DNA from 2 places in the Roseburia sp. OM03-7AC genome. Region 2 is predicted to be linked to the other one. Evidence: predicted binding sites of a transcription regulator. Region 2 holds the regulator's gene; the other holds the start of a gene.
The links. Region 2 encodes NrdR, which represses ribonucleotide reductase genes. Its sites were predicted from a motif close to CACAANATNTTGTG; they were not measured.
Positions count from the first base shown of each region.

Region 1: nrdD (anaerobic ribonucleoside-triphosphate reductase) is a predicted target of NrdR. The motif match lies at 4,885-4,898, and genes of this name have one in related genera.

Region 1 is NZ_QTZJ01000001.1:983,306-990,068, reverse strand. Features, by position in the region: gene DXB39_RS04825 (CAP domain-containing protein) at 1-464, shown strand, start outside; gene DXB39_RS04820 (RNA polymerase sigma factor) at 579-1,904, shown strand; gene DXB39_RS04815 (LCP family protein) at 2,069-3,211, shown strand; gene DXB39_RS04810 (iron-containing alcohol dehydrogenase) at 3,343-4,560, shown strand; gene nrdD (anaerobic ribonucleoside-triphosphate reductase) at 4,995-6,763, shown strand, end outside.
Region 2 is NZ_QTZJ01000001.1:818,276-825,038, reverse strand. Features, by position in the region: gene ychF (redox-regulated ATPase YchF) at 1-908, shown strand, start outside; gene DXB39_RS04050 (YlmC/YmxH family sporulation protein) at 970-1,221, shown strand; gene nrdR (transcriptional regulator NrdR) at 1,386-1,838, shown strand; gene DXB39_RS04040 (hypothetical protein) at 1,932-2,339, shown strand; gene rimM (ribosome maturation factor RimM) at 2,502-3,047, shown strand; gene trmD (tRNA (guanosine(37)-N1)-methyltransferase TrmD) at 3,056-3,802, shown strand; gene DXB39_RS04025 (hypothetical protein) at 3,856-4,650, shown strand; gene DXB39_RS04020 (putative manganese-dependent inorganic diphosphatase) at 4,675-6,327, shown strand; gene DXB39_RS04015 (flavin reductase family protein) at 6,410-6,763, shown strand, end outside.

The DNA.
Region 1 (6,763 bases), 170 kb from region 2:
CATGGATTGATATGCCGGAGGTTCATCCGGATGGTTTTGACAGAAGTGCGGCCGAAGAGGTGTGGTCTTATGTGAATGCAGAGAGAACAGCAGCAGGCCTCAATGCACTTACCTGGGATGAGGACATATACAATTTTGCATGTCAGAGAGCACAAGCAATTGTATCAGATTTTTCCCATAATGGCTGTGGCAATTATGGAGAAAACATAGCATTAAATTCTGCGGGAAGCGCATATAGAATCCACATGCAGTGGTTTTACTCAACCGGTCATCACAATAACTATATGTTATCTTCCTATGTAAAAGGTGCCTGTGCCATATATGTATATCAGGGTGTCTGGTATGCAGTGGAAAATTTTGCACTGGAAGAAAGTGAAAACAGTGGTGGAACGTTATCCTGCAATGCCTATGGACCGGAGGCAGAAGCAGCTTTAAATGAGTATATTGACAGTCGTGACTGGTGAGAAAAGAAGATGGAAATGTGCTTGCGGTGGAAGAGCTGTTTCTGTTAAAATTTTAAGAAATCAGGCGTTATAGGAAAAACACATGAGAAATAAGGAAGAAAGAAGGAAAAGAAAATGATATATACACAGGCAGTTGAAAAAGCATGTAATGGAGATTCGACGGGATTTGAATTTCTTTATGATACAACAAAAAATAATAAATATTATCTGGCTTTAAAATATGTGAAAGATGAAGAGGCAGCAAAAGATGTTTTGCAGGAAGCATACATACGAGCGTGGAAAAATCTGGATAAACTAAAAGAACCGGAAAAGTTTGATTTCTGGTTAGCACAGATTGTGGTAAATACAGCAAAAAATGAACTGGAAAAACGCAATCATACACCGCTAGATTTACGCATGGAAAGTGGTGAGGAAGAAGATGCAGAAATCATGGATCAGGCAGTAAGCGTCTGGGAAAATGAGCCGGAATTAGAATATACGAAAGAAGAGACCAGACAGCTGGTGCATGAGCTGATCGATGCATTGTCTGACGAGCAGCGTCTGGTGGTAATTGCCTTTGAATTAGAGGGACTTACCACAAAAGAAATTGCAGAACAGCTGGGCTGCCCGGAAGCTACAGTGAAATCAAGACTGCGTTATGGCAGGAATAATATCAAGACAAAGGCAGAGGAACTGCAGAAGAGGGGATACAAGCTTTACAGTGTTGCACCAATGCCGTTACTGCTGTATCTGTTGAAAAAGGAAATGGTTGTATCTGCGGCAGAGCCATCCACCCAGCTTTTATTAAGTGAATGTAGAAAAAGTATAGCAAAGAGTACATATGGTGCAGGAAAAACTGCAGCCTCAACAGCGGTAAAAGCCGCAGGCACAGCAAGAAAGATATCATTTTTGTCAACTGCAGCTGGAAAAGCGGTAATTGGAATCGTGGCAACGGCATCTATAGCAAGTGCAGTGACAGTTGGTGTCATCAGCTACAATAAATCAAATGATAAAAATACGACCGTACAGGAAAATGTTCCGGCAGTAGAAGAAGTTCCGGTAAATGCAGACCAGCCAATAGATGGCGTGGTTGAGGATACAGAGACAACGGATGCACCAGAGGATGAAAATGGAAGTGAAAAATATGCTGATATTCCGGAATCTGTGCTTCCAAGTTCCGTGCGTAATGATAAAGACTATTTTGAATTCTGGGACGAGCCGGTAAAGGCAACCTGCTGGATTGACGGTGTCAGGGGAACGATTTATGCAGACTGGGATATGACACAGATTATCAAAGAAGTTACCTATGATGTAGATGGCTATGAGGATGAGCTTCTTATTATTGGCTGTACACTGGATGGCGGTACCCATGCCATTGCAATTTATAACGGACAGTATGTTGTGGTAAATGATGCAATGTGGGATCATTGGTATAATGGAAAGAGTTCTGCCTTCGATTAATACGAAAACTTAAGATTTCGTTAAATTTATGGAACCGATTCTTAAGGTTGTCTGTGAGACATTGACCAACCAATTCCAGTAAGATATATTTGAATTAATGGACTGTGGAAAAACAGTCCGGATTAAGGAGTATAAGTATATCAAAGTAAGGAGGAACTATGGGCATGGAAAAGCAGAAGGCGAAGACAGGTCCGAAAAAGAAGGTTGGAAAAAGGCAGAGAAGAAAGAGAAAACTGATACTTTTTATTGTAGAAGTATTAGTGATACTCATTTTGCTGGTAGTATTTTATGTAATGAGTAAGCTGAATAAAATCAATAATACCGGTTCCTTAGACGCGAAGAAGCTGAATATTAATATAGACAGCGAGACCCAGGAAGTGTTAGATAATTATACCAATATAGCTATCTTTGGAATTGACAACCGGAGCAGTGGAAATTATGAAAGTGGAAACAGCGACTGTATCATGATTGCCAGTATCAATGATGATACCAAGGAAGTGAAGCTTGTATCCGTATACCGGGATTCCTTTCTGGCAGTAGATGATAAAGACAGCCTGCGGAAACTGAATGCAGCTTATGCCAAGGGAGGACCGACCGGTGCAGTAGCGGCGTTAAATAAGAATCTGGATTTGAATATTACCGAATATGTATCCGTAGACTTCAATGCGGTAATGGAAGTTGTGGATGCATTAGGTGGAATAGAGTTGGATATTACCAAGGAAGAAGCCAGCAATATGCATATCTGGATTGATGAAATGAATGAAGTCATGGGAACCCATGGCAAGCCGGTTTCCGGACCGGGCGTGCAGCAGGTCAATGGAATACAGGCACTTGCCTATTGCCGCGACCGAATGAGCGGCGGAGACGATTTCCGTCGGACCGAGCGCCAGCGTATTGTAGTAGGAAAGATTGTAGAAAAAGCAAAGCAGGCAGACATCCTTACTTTAAATGATTTGGTAGACAAGCTGTTTCCGGACATTTCTACCAGCCTTTCTACCACAGAGATATTGGGACTTGCAGCCCATGTCAAAGAGTATGAGCTTGCAGATACCCAGGGCTGGCCATTCCAGTTAGACACCAAGATGATGGAAAAATCCATCGGAGCAGTAGTTGTACCAACGGATTTGGAGACTAATGTAGATTTGCTGCACCGCTATTTATTTGATGTAGAGGATTATGAAACGACAGATAAGGTGAAAGAAATCAGCAAGGCAGTAAGCAACAGGACAGGAAAGACGGCGGCAGATACTACCCGGGATACGAATCCGCTGGTGCAGGATGCGGCTGCTGCTGAAACAACAAAGTAAGAGGAAAATATAACCAAATTTTATAAAAATTTCACAAAAAATAAGAAAAATCCAGTTACCTTTTGTATATTATTGTGTTATGATAAAAATATATCAGTAAATATACAATGATTATCAAGGAGGTATTACGAATGCAGAGATTTACATTACCAAGAGATTTATACCACGGCAAAGGTGCATTGGAGGCACTGAAGAACTTCGAAGGAAAGCGCGCAATGATCTGTGTTGGTGGAGGCTCCATGAAACGGTTTGGTTTCCTGGATAAAGCAGAGGCATATCTGAAAGAAGCAGGTATGGAAGTGGAACTGTTTGAAGGAATTGAACCGGATCCATCTGTTGAGACCGTGATGAAGGGTGCAGCCGCTATGGAGAAGTTTCAGCCGGACTGGATTGTAGCAATCGGTGGTGGTTCTCCAATTGATGCTGCGAAAGCAATGTGGATTAAATATGAATATCCGGATATTACCTTTGAAGATATGTGTAAGGTATTTGGAATTCCGAAATTAAGAAAGAAAGCACATTTCTGTGCAATTTCTTCTACCTCAGGAACAGCAACAGAAGTAACTGCATTTTCCATCATAACGGATTATGAGAAGGGAATCAAATATCCGATTGCGGATTTTGAAATCACACCGGACGTAGCAATCGTTGACCCGGAACTGGCAGAGACCATGCCGCAGAAGCTGGTAGCCCATACCGGAATGGATGCGATGACGCATGCAATTGAAGCATATGTTTCAACTGCCAACAGTGATTATACAGACCCGCTGGCACTCCATGCTATCGAAATGATTCAGCATGATCTGATTGATTCCTATAACGGAGATATGGCAAAACGTGATGCCATGCACAATGCCCAGTGTCTGGCTGGAATGGCATTTTCCAATGCACTGCTTGGAATCGTACATTCTATGGCACATAAGACCGGTGCCGCATTTGCCGACTACGGTGCACATATTATTCATGGCGCAGCTAATGCCATGTATCTGCCGAAGGTTATTGCATTTAATGCAAAGGATGAGACTGCAAAGAAACGTTATGGCGTGATTGCAGACTTTATGAAGCTTGGCGGAGAGACACTGGACGAGAAAGTCGCACTTTTAATCCAGTACCTGCGTAAGATGAATGATGACTTGAATATTCCGCACTGTATTAAGAACTACGGACCGGACAGCTATCCGGCTGAGCAGGGCTTTGTACCGGAAGAAGTATTCTTAGAGAGACTGCCTGAGATTGCAGCCAATGCAATTTTGGATGCCTGCACCGGCTCCAACCCAAGACAGCCAAGTCAGGAAGAAATGGAAAAACTGCTGAAATGCTGTTACTATGACACAGAAGTAGATTTCTAAAAAATAGATTAAAAATGAAGTAAGCCCCGTTTCGATATCGCATTGATATTTGAGACGGGGTTTTTACAGTCTGAAAAATGGTTTTACAAAGGTAATACCCCCACAGCACTGCGGGGGTACAAAGGGGAGTTATGAAAATTTATGAAAAAAGTTTTATCAAATAGAGAGACAAGACATTGGGGGATGAACCTGTTCTCTATTGATATTTGTAGTATACCCGGATTTTGTGAAAAATAATTGTCCAGATTATGAAAAAAGCGTTAAATTCTAAAAAAATTTTTCTGAAAAAAATTCATGAATCTTGTATATTTCCCTTGCGTAAAACACAAGATATGGTATACTGTATATGCGTTGAAGAGATTCGACACAAAATCTAGTACAGTTTTGTGCCGATTTTATGCGAATAGACTATTTTTTTATGGGAGAGGATTTCAATGAAAATCATTAAAAGAAGCGGCGCAGAGGCTGTTTTTGACATTTCAAAAATTATTATTGCAATCAATAAAGCGAACCATGAGGTGGTGGAAGCGGAACGATTGACTGCAGACCAGATTAAGGAGATTGCACAATATATAGAGGATTCCTGTAAGGATGCCAACCATGCCCTGAATGTAGAAGATATTCAGGACTTAGTGGAGGATCAGTTAATGGACAAGAGGGCTTTTTCTGTTGCCCGGAAATACATTACTTACCGCTATAAACGTGCCCTGGTACGTAAATCCAACTCTACGGATGAACAGATTTTAAGTCTGATTGAATGTAATAATGAAGAAGTAAAACAGGAGAATTCCAATAAGGATTCAACCGTAAACAGCGTGCAGCGTGACTATATGGCTGGTGAGGTGAGTAAGGATATTACCAGAAGATTCCTTCTCCCGGAGGATATTGTAGAGGCACATGAACAGGGAATTATCCATTTCCATGATGCAGATTATTTTGCACAGCATATGCATAACTGTGATCTGGTAAATTTAGAGGATATGTTACAGAACGGAACCGTTATCAGCGGAACCAGAATTGACAAGCCACATTCTTTCTCTACAGCATGTAATATTGCAACCCAGATTATTGCTCAGGTGGCAAGCTCCCAGTATGGCGGACAGAGTATTTCACTGGCACATTTAGTACCATTTGTCCAGATCAGCCGTGAGAAAATTCATGCAGAGCTGCTGCAGACATTAAAAGAGAGCGGTGTGGAGCTGAGCGAAGAGAAGATTAACAGCATTGTGGAAAGAAGACTTCATGCGGAAATCGAGCGGGGCGTACAGGTTATCCAGTATCAGGTAGTAACCCTGATGACTACCAACGGACAGTCCCCATTCGTAACCGTGTTCATGTATCTGAACGAAGCAAAGAATGAGCAGGAGAAAAAAGACCTTGCCATGATTATAGAGGAAGTGTTAGACCAGCGTTATCAGGGTGTTAAGAATGAGGATGGCGTATGGATTACACCGGCATTCCCAAAGTTGATTTATGTATTGGAAGAGGATAATATCCATGAGGATTCGGAATACTATTATCTGACCAAGAAAGCAGCAAAATGTACTGCAAAGCGTATGGTTCCGGATTATATTTCTGAGAAGAAAATGAAGGAATTAAAAGATGGCAACTGCTATACCTGTATGGGCTGCCGTTCCTTCCTTACCGTATATCATGATGAAGATGGCAAGCCAAAGTTCTACGGTCGTTTCAATCAAGGCGTGGTAACCTTGAATCTGGTAGATCTGGCGTGCTCTTCCGGCGGAGATTTTGAAAAATTCTGGAAGCTATTTGATGAGCGTTTGGACCTTTGCTACCGTGCATTGATGGCGCGTCATAACCGCCTGAAGGGAACACCTTCTGATGTGGCACCGATTCTCTGGCAGTACGGAGCACTTGCCCGTCTGAAAAAGGGCGAGACCATAGACAAGCTTTTATATGGTGGATATTCTACTATTTCACTGGGCTATGCAGGACTTTGCGAATGTACCAGATATATGACTGGAAAACCACATACCGACCCGGCAGCTACACCATTTGCCTTAAAGGTAATGCAGCGGTTAAATGATGCCTGCAAGGAGTGGAAAGAGAAAGAAAATATTGATTTCTCCGTATATGGAACACCGCTTGAGTCTACCACTTATAAATTTGCAAAATGTTTACAGAAACGATTCGGAGTTATTCCGGGCGTTACCGATAAGAATTACATTACCAACAGTTATCA
Region 2 (6,763 bases):
TCATTGAATTTGTAGATATTGCAGGACTTGTAAAAGGAGCCAGCAAAGGAGAGGGACTTGGAAACCAGTTCCTTGCCAATATTCGTGAAGTAGATGCCATCGTTCATGTTGTACGTTGTTTTGAAGATACCAACGTAGTCCATGTAGACGGAAGCATTGACCCGGTTCGTGATATTGAGACCATTAATTTAGAGCTTATCTTTTCTGATATTGAAATCCTGGAAAGAAGAATTGCAAAAGTTACCAAGCAGGCAAGAATGGACAAGACACTTGCAAAAGAAGAGGCACTTTTGAAATCCTTAAAGGCACATCTGGAAGAAGGAAAGATGGCAAAGACTTATCCGTTGAGTGATGATGAGGACGAGCAGGCATGGTTTGCATCTTATAATTTATTAACTGCAAAACCGGTTATCTATGCAGCGAATGTAAGTGAGGATGACCTTGCAGATGATGGTGCAGACAATCCACATGTTGCAAGAGTAAGAGAACAGGCAGCCGCAGAAAACAGTGAAGTATTTGTTATCTGCGCACAGATTGAACAGGAAATTGCGGAATTAGATGATGATGAAAAAGCAATGTTCTTAGAGGACCTTGGATTAAAAGAATCCGGTCTTGAGAAACTGATTGCAGCAAGCTATAAATTGTTAGGACTTATCAGCTACCTTACATCAGGAGAAGATGAGACAAGAGCATGGACTATTACCAAGGGAACCAAGGCACCGCAGGCGGCAGGAAAGATTCATACCGACTTCGAACGTGGATTTATACGTGCAGAGGTGGTATCCTATGACCATCTGATTGAGTGTGGAAGCATGACAGCAGCAAAAGAAAAGGGACTGGTAAGACTGGAAGGAAAAGATTACGTTGTTCAGGATGGCGATATTATTTTATTCCGTTTCAACGTATAAGGAACCTTTTGAAAAATCCGGCATAGTATAAATAGAAGAAAAGGCACAGTGGGGCAGGCACATGATACGCTATTGTGAATTGTGTGAAAAGCAGGTGATTAATATTGCAGACTGTTGCTGCCTGGGAAATGTGGTGGATTTGGAACTGGATGAGTGCAATGGAAGAATCTGTGCACTGGTTGTAGCTGCGCCGGGAAAATTTTTCTGTATTTTTTGTCCGGCATGCGAATATATTATTCCATGGAAACGTGTTGTGCGGATTGGACCGGATATTATTCTGGTAGATGTCTGTGTAGAAGATGTGAAAAGTTAGTTGACATAAGAATACGAGAAAGTTATACTAAAAATAGTACGACCAATATTTGTAAAAGCTGATATCAACAGTTCTTTATGAACGTTTGGTGATGGAAAAACGGTATTATTTATGCAAAATTCACAAAGCGTGTTTTGCATAGCTTTTAGAATAGGAGAAAAAAGATGAAGTGCCCATTTTGCAGCAGTGAAAATACCAGAGTAATTGATTCGAGACCGGCAGATGACAATAACTCCATTCGCCGGAGAAGATTATGCGATGATTGTGGAAAACGTTTCACAACTTATGAAAAAGTTGAGACAATTCCATTGATTGTAATAAAAAAAGATAACTGCAGAGAGCAGTATGACCGTTCCAAGATTGAAGCAGGTGTACTTCGTGCCTGCCATAAGAGACCGGTATCCGTGGAGCAGATAACCAGACTGGTTGATGAAGTGGAGACAGAGATTTTTAATCGGGAAGAAAAGGAAATCCCAAGTACCGTAATTGGTGAGATTCTGATGGATAAGATTAAAGATTTAGATGCAGTGGCGTATGTTCGTTTTGCATCTGTATATCGTGAATTTAAGGATGTAAATACCTTTATGAATGAGTTAAAGAAAATGCTGGATAAATAAAAGAAAATCTTTTAGGAGAAAAGGGTTGATTTTTGTTGAATTTATCCGATAAAATTAGTAGCAGATAATTATGATGTGAGGAACGTGATCGTTATGAATATTTCAGGAATTCGTCCCAATGCGGGATTTTACGATTACAACAGCATACAGAATATCCGGAATGCAGTAGAAGATACACCGGTTGTTAAGACGGCAGCAGATGCCGGTGCATCTGAACAGCAGCAGAAGGATACCTTAGAGACTCCGGTACGAAGAGAACAGGATTTTGGGGCAGCAGATTATGCGGCACAATATCAGCCGGATCGTACCTATGAGATGAAAGGTTCTGAAAGTGATATACATAGCCTGGATGTTGAAAAGGCATTATCTGATATGCACAAAGATCAGGTACTGCAGCAGTATCAGTTTTTTGTGGGAGAGAACATTGAACAGAGCGGAATCCGGCAGATTACTGCAACGGATACTGCAAAAGTGCGAAATGTAGAAAACTTTAATTTATAAGAGCAATTTTGATTATAAAAAAGTAAGAGACCGTTAGAAGGTAAGATTCCTAAGAATTCTTAAGAATCTTACCTTTTTTACTTGCGGCAGTTATGCTTCTTTTGTATAATTAAATTCAGGCTTGCCTGAAGAACGGGAAGTATGAGAGAAAGAGGATAGGATATGAAGAAAGTGCAGGAAGACTGGAAGGAAGAAATGCTGCAGGTAGGAGTACTTACCAATACACATGGTGTGCGTGGCGAAGTGAAGGTATATCCGACAACAGATGATGTCATGCGTTTTAAAAAGCTGAAGCAGGTATTTTTGGATACTGGAAAAGAACCGATGGAGCTTCAGGTTACACAGGCGCGCTTCTTTAAAAATCTGGTAATATTAAAATTCAAAGAATTTGATAATATAAATGATGTAGAGAAGTATAAGAGCAGAGGGCTATATGTAACAAGGGAAAATGCTGTAAAGCTGGCTCCGAATGAATATTTCGTGGCTGATTTGATTGGCTTAAAGGCAGTCGGAGATGACGGAGAAGATTTAGGTGAAGTAAAGGATGTACTTCAGACCGGTGCAAATGACATTTATGTATTACATAAAGATGGGGAAGATGATATTTTACTTCCGGCAATTAAGGATTGTGTAAAAAATGTCAATATAGAGGAAGGCACCATTATGGTACACCTTTTAAATGGGCTTCGTGATATTAATAAGAAGTAGGTAGCAAAATGAATTTTCATATATTAACATTATTTCCGGATATGGTAGAACGGGGACTGAATACCAGTATCATCGGAAGAGCAGTTGGCAAAGGACTTTTAAATATAGAAACAATTAACATCCGGGATTATACGTTAGACCGTCATAAAAAAGTAGATGATTATCCGTATGGTGGCGGAGCCGGGATGGTAATGCAGGCACAGCCGATTTATGATGCGTGGCAGGCAGTGGCACAGAAGATTGGAAGAAAGCCAAGAACAGTATATCTTACACCTCAGGGCAATACGTTTCAGCAGGAAATGGCAAAGGATTATGCGAAGGAAGAAGACCTGGTATTGCTTTGTGGGCATTATGAGGGCATCGATGAACGTGTGTTAGAAGAAATTGTGACGGATTATGTGTCGATTGGAGATTATGTGCTGACAGGAGGAGAACTTCCGGCAATGGTCATGGTGGATTCGATATCCCGTATGGTGCCTGGCGTATTGGCAAATGATGAATCCGGAACCACAGAATCCTTTGAAGGAAATTTATTGGAATATCCGCAGTATAGCAGACCGGAAGACTGGATGGGAAAGAAAGTTCCAGCTATTTTACTTTCCGGAGACCATGCAAAGGTAGAAGCATGGAGGAGAGAACAATCCATTAAAAGAACCATGGAACGAAGACCGGATTTGCTGGCAGATGCAGATTTGACAGCAAAGGAGAAAGCAATGGTTGAGCATTTGCTGGACAAATCACAGGGTAAATGCTAGAATGTGTCTAGCAGTAATAGGAATGGAAGAGATTCCGCAGGAGGAAGACGGTAGTGAAAAGCTTTTTTGATGTGCTGAAAACGATGTTTTACCGTAAAAATGCGAAGAGTTATGGGACGCCGGACCGGAGCAGAAAAGAGCCGGTGACACAACAGAAGGTACAGATAAGAAATACAGAGACCAGAAAGGCAGCCCCTTCGTTAAAAGAAAACGAACAGCATAACAGGTCAGAGAGGACAAACAGTAAGGTGGATAAAGGAATGGATAAGGAAGATTTCTTATTAAAGCAGATTGATGAATTCCGTGAGAAAGCAAAACAGCTTCAGGCTTTGCTTGTTACAAAAGAAGACAAAGTGCAGGAATTACAGAATATCGTAGATGAAAGAGAAGAAAAAGCAAAAGAACTGCAGCATGTTTTAAATGCACGTAAATCAGAAGCAGATGTTCTTCTTACCGGAGTACACGGTCAGATGGAAGAAATGATTAACCGTGTAGAAGAAAAATTGAATGCACTGTCTGAAAAGATTGCAGCAGACGTAAGTGATTCCACCGGAAGAACCGCAGAACAAACTGCACAGATGCAGGCATCTTTACAGGAAATTTCCCAGCAGTTAGACAGCATGAAACTGGAACTGGCTGAGAAAATACATACCGAAGATGTAAAGTGCTACCGCAATATGCAGGACTTAATTAAAGAGCTTACCGTTAAGTTAGAGGAAAATGATACTTTAGAGAAGAGCTTGAATACCGTAAAAGGTTATGCAAAATGCTTAACCTGGTTTTCTGTTATCAATTTTGTAGTATTGGTGGCATTTATTCTATATTCTCTTGGAGTATTTAATTTTTAAGCAGTAGTTAAAACGAGGAATTATATGACACAGGGAAAGAGAAAGACATGGGTAATTGGACATAAGAATCCGGACACAGATTCTATTTGTGCGGCGATTGCCTATGCAGATTTAAAAAATCAAACAGAGGACGGTATTTTTATACCGAAAAGAGCAGGACATATGAACGAAGAGACGAAGTATGTCCTAAAATTTTTTGATGTACCGGAACCGGAACTGGTAACAGATGTCGGTGCACAGATTAAGGATATTGAATATCGTAGAACGGAGGGCGTCAGCAGTCACATTTCCATTAAACGGGCATGGGAGCTGATGAAGAATTTAGATGTCGTGTCATTGCCGATTACTGACAATGAGAACAATCTGCAGGGAATGGTTGTTACCAGTGATATTGCAAAATCCTATATGGATGTATTGGACAACCGGATTCTTGCAACTGCCCGGACGCAGTATAAGAATATTGTTGAAACTTTAAATGGAACTCTTGTAACAGGAAATGAGCATGGTTACTTCATAAAAGGTAAGGTTGTTGTTGCGGCTACCACACCGGATATGATGGAGCAGTATATTGAAGATGACGATATGGTTATCTTAGGAGACCGTTATGAATCACAGTTCTGTGCATTGGAAATGAATGCAAGCTGTGTGATTGTCTGTTCCGGAGCGAAGATTACAAAGACCATTGTGCAGCTTGCAGAAGAGAAAGACTGTATGCTTATCAGCACACCATATGACACATTTACCGTGGCGCGTTTGATTAATCAGAGTATGCCGATTAAATATATTATGAAAAAGGAGCATCTGATTACATTCGAATTAGAGGATTATGTGGATGATGTGAAAGAGACTATGTCTAAAGTGCGTCATCGTGATTTTCCGGTACTGGATGAGAATGGAAAATATGTCGGTATGTTTTCCAGACGAAATCTTTTAAATTTACAGAAAAAACAGGTGATCCTTGTTGACCATAATGAAAAATCCCAGGCAGTAGATGGAATCGAAGATGCAGAAATCTTAGAAATTATTGACCATCACCGACTGGGCAGCCTTGAGACGATTGCTCCGGTATTTTTCCGGAACCAGCCATTGGGCTGTACTTCAACGATTATTTATCAGATGTATCAGGAAAAGGGAGCAATCATTGATAAAAAGACAGCCGGAATTCTTTTGGCAGCAATTATTTCAGATACCTTGATGTTCCGTTCACCGACCTGTACACAGATGGACCGGGCAGCAGCAGAAGCACTGGCGAAGATTGCAGAAGTAGATATTGAAGAGCTGGCCAAGAAGATGTTTGAAGCCGGCAGTGATTTTAAGAAAAAGACAACAGAAGAACTGTTTTATCAGGATTTTAAAACCTTCCATACCGATGAATTTGATTTTGGTGTAGCACAGCTTAGTGCCATGAGTGACGTGCAGCTTGGCATGGCGAAGAAGAAGCTGCAGCCATATCTGGAAATTGCATTGGGAGAGCAGAAACTGGATGCCGTATTTGTGATGCTGACGGACATTCTGGATGAGAATTCGGAAGTAATCTATGCCGGAGCACAGGCAGGCAGCCTTTTAAAGGAGTGCTTTGGAGAGCCGGATGAATCAGGCAGCTTTTACTTAAAGGGAGTAGTATCCCGTAAGAAACAGATGATTCCGACATTAATGGCAGGATTGCAGCAAGCGTAAATGCTTACGGCAGGATGACAGCAGGTTTAAATGCCCATATCAGAGACAGAAATAAGATAACAACTTATACAGGAGAATTGAAATGGCGAAAGAAACATGGAAGCCGGGTAATATGTTATATCCGGTTCCAGCAGTGATGGTAAGCTGCCAGAGACCGACAGAAAAACCGAATATTATTACGGTAGCGTGGGCAGGAACGGTATGTACGAATCCGCCAATGCTTTCCATATCTGTCCGTCCGGAACGATATTCCCATGGAATAATCGCGGAAACCGGTGAATTTGTTGTAAATCTTGTGACGAAGGATCTGGTCTGTGCCACGGATTATTGTGGCGTAAAATCCGGCCGTGACGTTGACAAGTTTGATGCCATGCATCTGACACCACTGAACCTTCCGCAGGTATCGGCACCGGGAATTGCAGAAAGTCCGGTAAAC